2 regions of the Gordonia sp. KTR9 genome follow, and region 1 is predicted to be linked to the other one. Evidence: riboswitches for the same ligand, from Rfam matches in the RefSeq annotation. Region 1 holds a riboswitch; the other holds the start of a gene.
What was found. A riboswitch is a leader RNA that binds a small molecule or an ion and turns the genes downstream of it on or off. The one in region 1 is predicted to bind glycine.
Positions count from the first base shown of each region.

Region 2: it holds a riboswitch for glycine, as region 1 does, so the genes downstream of both, KTR9_RS06900 (L-serine ammonia-lyase) here and gcvP (aminomethyl-transferring glycine dehydrogenase) in region 1, are expected to answer to the same signal.

Region 1 is NC_018581.1:3,023,179-3,028,957, forward strand. It holds gene KTR9_RS14465 (substrate-binding domain-containing protein) at 1-474, shown strand, start outside; gene gcvP (aminomethyl-transferring glycine dehydrogenase) at 569-3,478, opposite strand; glycine riboswitch at 3,652-3,753, opposite strand; gene KTR9_RS14475 (MerR family transcriptional regulator) at 3,783-4,427, opposite strand; gene KTR9_RS14480 (bifunctional nuclease family protein) at 4,726-5,238, opposite strand; gene ftsR (transcriptional regulator FtsR) at 5,400-5,779, opposite strand, start outside.
Region 2 is NC_018581.1:1,354,050-1,359,828, reverse strand. It holds gene KTR9_RS06915 (ABC transporter ATP-binding protein) at 1-229, opposite strand, end outside; gene KTR9_RS06910 (BMP family ABC transporter substrate-binding protein) at 241-1,224, opposite strand; gene KTR9_RS06905 (GntR family transcriptional regulator) at 1,388-2,128, shown strand; gene KTR9_RS06900 (L-serine ammonia-lyase) at 2,139-3,521, opposite strand; glycine riboswitch at 3,750-3,843, opposite strand; gene KTR9_RS06895 (aromatic ring-hydroxylating oxygenase subunit alpha) at 4,077-5,393, shown strand; gene KTR9_RS06890 (hybrid-cluster NAD(P)-dependent oxidoreductase) at 5,402-5,779, shown strand, end outside.

The DNA of each region.
Region 1 (5,779 bases):
CCGGACGGGACGCCACAGGGCGCGGCGACGGTCATCGCCGACGCGCCGGACGCGGCGCGGGCCCGCATCCACGTCGTTCCCATCACCGAACAGCGCCTGTTCCAGATGACCCGCGGCGACGACCGCGCGCGGCTGGCGGAACTGATCCCGTCCGGTCCAACGCCGATCGCCGACTACCCGGTGGTCCGGCTGTCCGGTCCCGCGGTGACCGACTCGGCAACCGATGCCGTTGCCGAGTTCATCGAGTTCGCCTCGGAGCCGGAGCAACTCCGGTTGCTCACCGAGCTCGGTTTCCGCGGCGACGCCCCGATGCCCGCGCCGACCTCGACCGTGACGTTCCCGCGGACACCGGATCCGATGCCCACGCCCGAGAACGGTGCGATCGTCGCCATCAACCGGCTGGTCTACGGACCGGCCAGCGTCCCGGCGAGCTCGACCGCGTCGACGGTGCCGTCGGGAACCGCGGGCGGCTAGCGCACCGGCCCCGGTCGCTTCGACACGGCTCGTCGCTGCGCTCCTCACCTGCTCAACGAGCAGTAGGGAACGTTCGTCGCTGCAAGCGACCAGGTCAGTTGCTGTAGGCCTCGATGGGCGGGCAGCTGCACACCAGGTTGCGGTCGCCGTAGACCCCGTCGATCCGCCGGACGGCCGGCCACACCTTCGCCCGGCCACCCGCGGACGGGAGGCCTTGCGGGTAGACGGCGAGTTCCCGGGAGTACGGATGATCCCACTCGCCTACCAGCGACTCCGCCGTGTGCGGCGCACCGCGGAGCGGGTTGTCGTCGACGGGCCACTCCCCTCGTCCGACGAGTTCGATCTCGCCCCGGATCGCGATCATCGCGTCGCAGAACGCGTCGATCTCGTCGAGGTTCTCGCTCTCCGTGGGCTCGACCATCAGGGTGCCCGCCACCGGGAAGCTCATGGTCGGAGCGTGGAAACCGTAGTCGGCGAGCCGTTTTGCCACGTCGTCGACAGTGACTCCGGTGGCCTTCGTGATGGCCCGGAGGTCGAGGATGCACTCGTGGGCGACGAAGCCGTCCTCGCCGGTGTACAGCACCGGGTAGTGCTCACCGAGCCGCTTGGCGACGTAGTTGGCGGCGGTGATCGCCGTCAGCGTCGCACGCCGCAGGCCGTCCGCACCCATCATCGCGATGTAGGCGTAGGTGATCGGCAGGATCGCCGCCGATCCGTACGGGGCGGCGGCGATGGTCGCCGAGCCGGGCAATTCGTCGGCGAGCGGGTGCCCGGGGAGGAAGGGCGCGAGATGCTCCCGGACCGCGACCGGCCCGACGCCCGGTCCGCCGCCGCCGTGCGGGATGCAGAAGGTCTTGTGCAGGTTCAGGTGACTGACGTCGCCTCCGAAGTGGCCCGGTCGAGCGACGCCGACCAGCGCGTTGAGGTTGGCGCCGTCGACGTAGACCTGTCCGCCCGCGTCGTGAACGGCACCGCAGACCTCGCGGACGTCGTGTTCGAAGACCCCGTGCGTCGACGGGTAGGTGATCATGATCGCCGCGACCCGACCGTCGTTGGCGTCGATCTTCGCGCGCAGATCGTCGAGGTCGACGTCGCCGTTGTCGCGGCACCCGACGACCACGACCCGCATGCCCGCCATGACCGCCGACGCGGCATTGGTGCCGTGGGCACTCGACGGGATCAGGCACACATCCCGGTCGACGTCACCGCGGCTGAGGTGATACCCGCGGATCGCCAGCAGGCCCGCGAACTCGCCCTGCGACCCCGCGTTGGGTTGCAGACTGACACGGTCGTATCCGGTGACCGCCACGAGCCAGCCCTCGAGCGTCGTGATGAGCTCACGGATTCCCTCGGTGTCGTCGGCCGGCGCGAACGGGTGCAGTTGTGCGAAGCCGGGCCAGGTGATGGGTTCCATCTCCGTGGTGGCATTGAGCTTCATGGTGCAGGACCCGAGTGGGATCATGCTGCGATCGAGGGCGATGTCCTTGTCCGACAGGGCGCGCAGGTACCGCAGCATCGCGGTTTCGGTGCGATACCGGTTGAACGCCGGGTGGGTGAGGAACTCGCTGGTGCGATTCTCGATCGGCTGCGCGAACGCCCGCGGCGTGACGCCGGCGACCTCGAAGGCCCGCAGCACCGCATCCACGTCCGCATCGGTCGTCGTCTCGTCGCAGGCGATGCCGATGGTGTCGGAATCGACCCGGCGCAGGTTGATGCCTTCCTGGCGGGCCCGGGCCACGATGGCATCGGCCTGCCCGGGTGCGCGCACCTCGATGGTGTCGAAGAAGTTCGCGTGCGCCACCGCGAATCCGCCGGCCGCCACCGAGTCGGCGAGCCGGGCAGCGGTCGCGTGGGTGCGTCGCGCGATGGCGCGCAAGCCGTCGGCGCCGTGGTAGGAGGCGTACATGGCGGCCATCACGGCCAGGAGCACCTGCGCGGTGCAGATGTTGCTCGTGGCCTTCTCACGACGGATGTGCTGTTCCCGGGTCTGCAAGGCGAGCCGGTAGGCCAGATTGTCATCGGCGTCCTTGGAGATACCGACCAGACGACCGGGAAGCTGCCGGGCATGCTTCGATCCGACCGCGAGGTACCCGGCATGCGGCCCGCCGAAGCCCATGGGCACCCCGAAGCGTTGCGTCGTGCCGAAGCAGACGTCGGCTCCCTGCTCGCCGGGCGGCGTGCGGAGGGTCATCGCCAGCAGATCGGCACCGGCGGCGACGAGCGCTCCGCGGTCGTGCGCCGCGTCGATGATCGCGGTGGCGTCGAGGACGCGACCCGATGCGCCCGGCACCTGGAGGATCACCCCGAAGAACTCCCCGTCGGGCAGTCCGTACCCGGGCAGCTCGGGATGCAGCGACGCCTCGACGACCTCGATGCCCAGCGGCTCGGCGCGAGTGTCGATCACCGCACGTGTCTGCGGGAACAGGTCGGTGTCGACGACCACGCGCGGCGATTTCGACTTACCCGCACGGCGCATGAGCGTCATCGCTTCGGCGGCCGCGGTGGCCTCGTCGAGCATCGAGGCGTTGGCCACCTCCATCCCGGTGAGGTCGGCCACCATGGTCTGGAAGTTGAGCAGCGCCTCGAGACGCCCCTGGCTGATCTCCGGCTGATAGGGCGTGTATGCGGTGTACCAGGCCGGGTTCTCCAGCACGTTGCGCAGGATGACGCCGGGCGTGTGGGTTCCGTAGTAGCCGAGCCCGATCATCGAGCGGGCAACGGTGTTTCGTGCGGCGAGGTCGCCGAGTTGGGCGAGGACCGCACTCTCGCTGAGCGGCTCGGGCAGGGCGCCGAGCACGTCGGAGTCGAGTTCGTCGGCGATGACCGCGGGGATGACCCGGTGGGCCAGCTCGTCGAGGGAGGCCGCGCCGATCGCCTCGAGCATGCGCCGGGTCTCGTCGGCATCCGGACCGACATGGCGATCGACGAAGGCGGCCGACACCTGGGCGGCGGCAGCTGTGGCGGGGTCCGGGGCGTCGGACGGGGTCGCATCGGTGATGGACACGGTGGAGGGCACCTCTCGCAGGCGCCGGTGCGAGCACCGGCTTGCTGACCCTCCCCCTCTGTCATGTCGTCGGCCGCAGCCGATGTGACGCCTGAGAGATTCGGTGCCCCGCAGCGTTGCGCGACGACCTTTCACCGTGGGCGGACGACGGATCGTCACTTTCCAGAGACGTCGTCACCACCGCGGTCCTGGGTGCCTGAGAGTTTGACGGGGAGGTGTTGCTCCTTCGGCGGCCGCCGGCATCTCTGCCTTCGGCGCTCTCCCGCAGCGTAGCGACGCGGACCCAGTCTACGCGGGACGCGGACTAACCGGTGCGACGGGCGCGGTTCTTGCGGCGCGCGGCGAGTTCGTCCTCGGGCGCGGTCTCGCTGACACCACCGTCGGCCCGCTCTCCGGGGAAATCGGCGATGGTGCCGGTCAGCTCACGCATCGCGCCGCTGACCGCGATACCGAACACTCCCTGCCCGCCTTGCAGCAGGTCGACGACCTCTTCGGCCGACGTGCACTCGTACACAGTCGTGCCATCGGAGAACAGCGTGATCCTCGCAAGGTCCTCGACACCGCGCTGGCGCAGGTGGTCAACGGCGACGCGGATGTTCTGCAGGGAGATGCCGGTGTCGAGCAGCCGCTTGACGATCTTGAGGACGAGGATGTCCTTGAACGAGTACAGGCGCTGGCTCCCGGAGCCCGCTGCTCCACGGATCGACGGGACGACCAGCGAGGTGCGGGCCCAGTAGTCGAGCTGGCGATAGGTGATACCGGCGATCTGGCACGCGCTCGGTACGCGGTAGCCGACGAGTTCGTCGGGCACCGTGTCGTCCGGGAACAGGCCCGGGGCGATGTCGCCGAGACTGCCCTGGGTCGGGACGGTGTCGACACGCTCGGTCACCGGACGATCGGGTGACTGGTCGCTCGACGTCGTTTCGCTGTCGACCGGACGATCGCCCACTTCTGACTCCCTCGCAAAGCTCGGATCGGACGCCGCACCACAGTGCCTGACGTCCACGTCCACACTACGCGGTCCAGGCTGTTTCCGGTCGGCCGATTCATCTTCATCGGCCCGTGTCCGGTGCTCGATGTCGCTGATGACGCTATGCGGCGGATGACGGAGGATCAACGCGACTCGCCAGCACGCTCAACCTCAACTTGAGATCGAGACAAATGGTGACCGGGCGGTGTCCGTTCCGTGATCTGGCCCCCCGGCGTCGGAAACGAGCGCGGTCCGTCGCACGGGATGCGCCGACCGGTCAGGCGCCACTCGCCTTGAAGTCGTCCGGGGACACGTTGTCGAGGAACTCCTTGAACTTCTCGACCTCGTCCTCTTTGACCTCGTCGGCCTGAGCCTCGGGGGCCTCGTCGGACTCCTCGTCCGGGATCAGCAGACCCGCCTCGGCGAGCACCTCTTCGTCGGCGATGATCGGGACCTCGGCCCGCATCGCGACCGCGATCGAATCCGACGGCCGCGCCGACACGCGCAGGTCGCCGGTGAAGATCATCTCGGCGTAGAAGGTGCCCTCTTGCATGTCGACGATCCGAACCTCGAGCAGGGTCTGCCCGAACTCCTTGATCAGATTGACGATCAAGTCATGCGTCAAGGGGCGAGGAGGCTCGATCCCTTTCTGCCGCAGGGCGATCGAAGCCGCTTCACTCTGCCCGATCCAGATCGGCAGATAGCGCTCGCCCTCCACCTCGCGCAGCAACAACACCGGCTGGCTCTGCGGGGGTTCGACCCTGATGCCCACCACACGCATCTCGCTCATCTCGCACCTCCCAGACGCCTTGTACGGCGCTCGTTTCAGTGATCTCGACGCTACACCGACTGAGTGGACAGCGGCGGCCGACTCGCGGCGGTTTGGGACGATCGTGGCTGTTCAGTCCGGTGCGGCCGACCGCGCCGGACACCGACCCGCGCGCCCGGAGATCAGTCCAGCGCGCTCTTGACGGCAGCCTTGACCAACTGCGTGTGCAGGGTCACCGACAACGCGGCGATCTCACGCACGAGTTCTTCGGCACGGTCCCGCGCACCCGTGCCCTTGCCCTTGGCGATCGGGTTGGCGATCTGGGCGACCAGGCCCGCCTCGCGGTCCGCGGACACCTTGAACGCCCGCAGATGACGGGTTTCCAGGCCGTAACTGGCCAGGGCGGCCGCCGCCTCGACGAGCCGTACCGCGTCCTCGTCGAAGAACCCGGCCGGCCCGGCGATCAGCAGCCCGTTGCGCTGGAGTTCGGTCACGAAAGCCGAATCGACTCCGGTCCGTTCGATCAGCGACTCACGGGAGACGCGCCCGGCCCGGGCGCCGA
Region 2 (5,779 bases), 1.7 Mb from region 1:
CGTCGGCGAGGATCATCCGGCCGCGGTCGGGCGACACCGTGCCGAAGATGGTGTTGCACAGGGTCGACTTGCCCGCACCGTTCTCACCGAGAATGCAGTGCACCGAACCCGCACGGACCGACATGGTCACGTCGTGGAGCGCGCGGACCGTACCGAAGGTCTTCGCCACCGAGTCGAGCGTGAGCAGCGAATCCGCGCCTGCCACTGTGATATCCGCGGTGTTCGTCATCGTCGTCGGCCTCAGTACGGCGCGACGGAGCCGTCGGCGATGGCGGTTTTCGCGCGCTCGACCGCTTGCGCCACCGCCGGATCGGTCGAGCACACGACGTAGTCGGTGCCGCCCTTGTCACTGGTCAGACCGAACGGGACCTGCGCTGCTTCCCACGTGCCGTCGAGGACCGCTCGCACCGCGTACTCGACCTCCGCGCCGATGTCGGTCTTGACGTAACCGCTGTACACCGGGTTGGTGCAGTCACCCGGGATGGGACCGCCACTGATCTTGTTACCGGTTTCGCTCGCGGCCTGCTCGATGCCCTGCTTGCCGAGGTTCACGATCTGGCTCAGCACATCGGCGCCACCGGCGTAGGCGGCCGCCGCCGCCTGCTTGGCCTTCGCCGGATCGTTGAAGTCGCCGACATATTGCGGCGCGAGAACCCTGACGCCGGGTTCGATGAACTCGGCGCCGTTCTCGAAGGCCTTCGCCGCGTTCACGATCGCGGGGAGCTCCACGCCGCCGACGAACCCGATCGTGCCGGCCTTCGATGCCGCCGCCGACGCCGCCCCGGCGACGAACTCGGCTTCGGCCTGCTGGGGGTCGTAGTATGCGAGGTTCTCCATGGGCTCGGCATCGGCCGGGCCGCCGATCTCGACGAACGTCACGTCCGGGAACTGCGGCGCGACCTTGCGCAGGTCGGCGTCGGTCTGCCCACCCACCGAGATCACCAGTTCGTTCTCGGAGGCGAACCGCTGCAGGGCCTGCTGATAGTCGGCGGTCGCGACCTGCTCGACGTAGCTGATGTCGACCTGATCGCCGAGCTGCTCCTCGATCCGGTTGTAACCGGCGTACGCCGACTCCATGAAACCGGTGTCGTTGACCGAGCCGGGGAGGAAGACACCGACGGACAGTGTGCCGTCGTCGGCCGCCGAGCCGGAGGACCCGCAGCCGGACACCCCGAGTGCGAGCGCGCCGGCAGCGATCAATGCGATGGGAAGGGTACGTTTCATGGATCTCTCCTGGTCGGGATGGCTACCTCGTAGCGGTATACCGTTACGAAGAGAATCCGCGCCGTTCATTTCCATCCGATTACGCGTCCGTAAGGGAGCAGTTAACGGTATACCGTTATCCGATACGGGGGTACGCTGGCCCTCGCCACCAGAAGGGAGCGCCGTGACCAGAGCCGCAGACCGCCGGGAACGCAGCGAGCGGGATCGGAGTGACGCCGTGACGAAGAAGTCGCTGAGCGATGTCGCCTACGAGGTGTTGCGCGGGCGGATCGTCGGCCTCGAGCTGGCGCCCGGCACCCGGCTGGTGGAGCGGGACCTCGCCGTGGAGCTCGAGGTGTCGCGTATCCCGCTCCGCGAAGCGATGCAGCGACTCCAACAGGACGGACTCGTCGTCATGGTTCCCCGCCGCGGAGCGATCGTCGCGCCGTTCACCGCCGATGATGTCCGCGACCTGTTCGACGTCCGCGAGAGCCTCGAGGTGCTGGCTGCCCGGCTGGCCGCCGAGCGAGCCGGGCCGGACGGGCTCGCCTCGCTCGCCGACCAACTGGAGATCGCTCGCGACGCCACGGCGCGAGACGACAAGCCGGCCATCGCCGCCGCCAACTCACGGTTTCACACGATCATCGTCGATCTGGCCGGAAACCCCTTGCTGGAGAACGTCCTCGGCCCCCTGGAAGCCCGCACGCAGTGGCTGTTCCACCTGACCAAGGACCGAGATCCGAGCGTCCAGTGCCGCGAACACGAAGAGATGCTCGCTGCCATCTCCGCCCATGATCCCGACCGGGCAGCCGAATCGGCGTTCCACCATGTACATTCCGGCCGCGCGGCCAGCCTGGCGATGGCCGCGCACTGGTCGCGGGGCGTGCTCGACCCGGTGGCGCTGACCAAGAGCCGGCGCAGGTGATCGGCCTACGTCAGCACTCGACCACCCCCAGCGGCACGTGGACTGCCAGTCCCCCGGTCGCGGTCTCCTTGTACTTGGCGTTCATGTCGTGGCCGGTCGATTTCATGGCGGCGATCACCTGGTCGAGACTGACCAGGTGATATCCGTTGCCGCGCAGGGCCATCCGCGCGGCGTTGATCGCCTTCCCGGCCGAGATCGCGTTGCGTTCGATACACGGGATCTGCACGAGACCGCCGATCGGGTCGCAGGTCAGCCCCAGGCTGTGCTCCATCGCGATCTCCGCGGCGTTCTCCACCTGCGCGGGCGAACCGCCGAGCACCTCGGCCAGTCCGGCGGCGGCCATCGCCGCCGCCGAGCCCACCTCACCCTGACAGCCGACGTCGGCACCCGAGATCGACGCCCCCGACTTGATGAGGCCACCGACCGCCCCCGCGGTCAGCAGGAACCGGACGGTGACGTCGTCGGGGTCGGCCCGGCCGACAGGTGTGTAGCGCCGGGCGTAGTGCAGGACGGCGGGGACGATCCCGGCCGCGCCGTTGGTCGGCGCGGTGACCACCCGACCGCCTGCCGCGTTCTCCTCGTTGACGGCGAGCGCGACCAGGTTGACCCAGTCCTCGGCGTGGGCCGCCGATCGCAACGGGTCCTCACGCAGCAGACTGTCTCGCCACTGCTTGGCCCGACGGCGGACCCGTAGGCCCCCCGGCAACTCACCGTCGGTGGTGACACCGCGGTGGACGCAGCGCTCCATGACCGACCAGATGTGCAGCAATCCGCTGCGGACGTCGTCGGCCGACCGGGTGGCCGTTTCGTTCCGCAGAACGACCTCGGCGATCGAGCTGCCCTCGTCGGCACAGATCGCGAGCAACTCCGCCGCCGTCCCGTAGGGCAGGGGCACGGCGACACCGTCGGCCGGTCGGTCGAACTCGTCGTCGGTCACCACGAAACCGCCACCGACCGAATAGAATCGCGCGACCGGCAGGCGGGCGCCGTCACGGGTGTGCGCTCGGAGTTCCATCGCATTGGGGTGCCGCGGCCGCATGACCTCGGGATGGCAGCGGATGTCGTCGGTGGTGAACGCCAGGTCGACGAGGCCGCCGAGTCGGATGCGACCGGTTCGCTCCATCTCCGCGATCCGGAGAGACTTCGTCTCGGAGGTGATGGTCTCGGGTTCGTGCCCCTCCAGACCCAGCAACACCGCGGTGAGGGTGCCGTGCCCCGCACCGGTCGCGGCGAGCGATCCGTAGAGGTCGACCTCAAGGTGAGACACGGATGGCAGATCGGCCGTCCGGGCCAGTCCGCACACGAACCGCTGCGCCGCGCGCATCGGCCCGACGGTGTGCGAACTCGAGGGTCCGACGCCGATGGAGAACAGTTCGAAGACGCTGACGGTCACGACCGGACCCCGGCCGGACGGAAAGGATGTTCGGCGGCGGCCGACGTGATGTCGGCGCCATCGACTGCGAATGTGTCGAGAGTGGACATTGTTGTACTCCAACCGATCTCGGACGAGTGATGCACTCGACCGCCCTCCCTGCTCTGTCCGTGCACCTGAGAGTTTTCGCCACCGTGGTGGCCACCTTCGGTCAATCCGGCTGCGTTGACGGATTCGTCTCCAGAGTTGCCTCGGTGTGCGGTACCTGGGCCTGAGAGATTCCCGGGAGGCGGTTGCTCCTTCGGCGTCGCGGCCGTCCGCGATGATCTCCCGCACACGTCTGCGGCTCGTGGAGAACAGTCGCACGTCCGGCTTGACAGCGCAAGGCCCAGACCGCACACTTGTTGCACAAGGCGCGGTACGTTGCGTAGTGCGCAACAACATAGGAGATGTCCGAGCCGGCCGACGTCGAACCCGGCCGACTCCGAAGGTCACCCAATCCACGGCCGAAGACCCTGCGCCGCAACACATTCCCCTCGACCCGACCACGACTGTGCAGAGAGGTCCGCACTGCTGATGACCGCTTCATCCGTCGCGCATGCCGCCGCGCGGGCACCGGAACACGACGCCCGCACCCTGATCGCCGATCGCGTCGCAGGCCAGAGCCTGCCTGCCCCGTTCTATGTGAGCCGGGACTTCTTCGACCTCGATGTCGACGAGATCTTCTCGAAATCATGGCTTTTCGTGGCCACCGAAGCGGAGATCGCCGAGCCCGGTGACTACGTCACGATCACCTTCTCCACCCGGTCGGTCATCGTCGCCAGAGACGACGACGGCCGCGTGCGCGCCCACCACAACGTGTGTCGGCATCGGGGAGCCCGCCTGCTCACCGACCCGAGCGGCTCGACCGGGACGTTCGTGTGCACCTACCACTCGTGGACCTACGGCATGGACGGACGCCTGGAGTTCGCCGACGCCCAGGCCCCCGGGTTCGACAGATCGTGTTACTCGCTGCGGTCGGTGCACGTTCGGTCGATCGCCGGGCTCGTCTTCATCTGTCTGGCCGACGACCCGCCGGCAGACATCGACGAGGTCGCCGCGATCGTCGAGCCCTACCTGGCCCCGCATCGCCTCGCCGAAGCCAAGGTGGCCAAGCAGACCGACCTCATCGAGGACGGCAACTGGAAACTCACGATGGAGAACAACCGCGAGTGTTACCACTGCGACGGGCATCCCGAGCTCCTCAACGTCTTCTTCCCGACCTGGGGGTACAGTGACACCGGGTCCATCCCGTCGCGCCTCGGGCCGGTGTACGACCGGTATCGCCGGGTCACCTCCGAACAGGTCGAGATCTGGGACCGCCACGACCTCCCCCATTCTCGGATCGAGCAACTCGACACGCGCCCAACGGGTTTCCATGTCGAGCGTGAAGCACTCGACCTCGCCGGCGAGTCGTTCACCCTCGACGGGTCCGCCGCCTGCGGCCGTCTGCTGACCGACATCGGCGAGGCGCGGCTCGGCCGGTTGTCGATGCATCTCCAGCCCAACATGTGGCTGCACGTGACCAGCGACCATGCACTGGTCTTCTCGGTCATCCCGATCGCCGCCGACAAGACCCTGGTCCGCACCACCTGGCTCGTCCACCGGAACGCCGTCGAGGGCGTCGACTACGACCTCGACCACCTCACCGGCGTCTGGGAGACGACAAATCAGCAGGACGCCGACCTGGTAGCGCTCGCCCAGAGCGGCATCAGCAGTCCCGCCTACGTTCCCGGACCCTACGGCCCCTCGGAGTTCCAGGTGGAGGCGTTCGTCAACTGGTACGTCACGATGCTCCGCCGTCGGCTGGACATCCCGACCACCGGCACCGCGTCCGACGCCGCGAGCGCATGAGAGCAACCATGGCCGACGACATCTTCCTGCAGTGTGTGTCCCGGACCGACACCACCCGGGACATGGCCACCTTCACGTTCCGGGTGGCGGGCGGATCGCCGCGTTCGGGCCCCGGACAGTCGGTCGACCGGCCGATCGACGAGGTCGACGAACACCGGACCCTCGTCTTCGCCCCCGGCCAGTTCCTCGCCGTCACCATGGAGATCGACGGCCGGGCGGTCCAGCGCTGCTACAGCATCTCCTCACCACCGACGCGACCGGGAAACCTGTCGATCACCGTCAAGCGGGTGAACGGCGGCCATGTCTCGAACTGGCTGCACGACAACCTGGTCGAGGGAATGATGATCGCCGCGACCGGCCCGCTCGGCCGGTTCACCTACACCGCC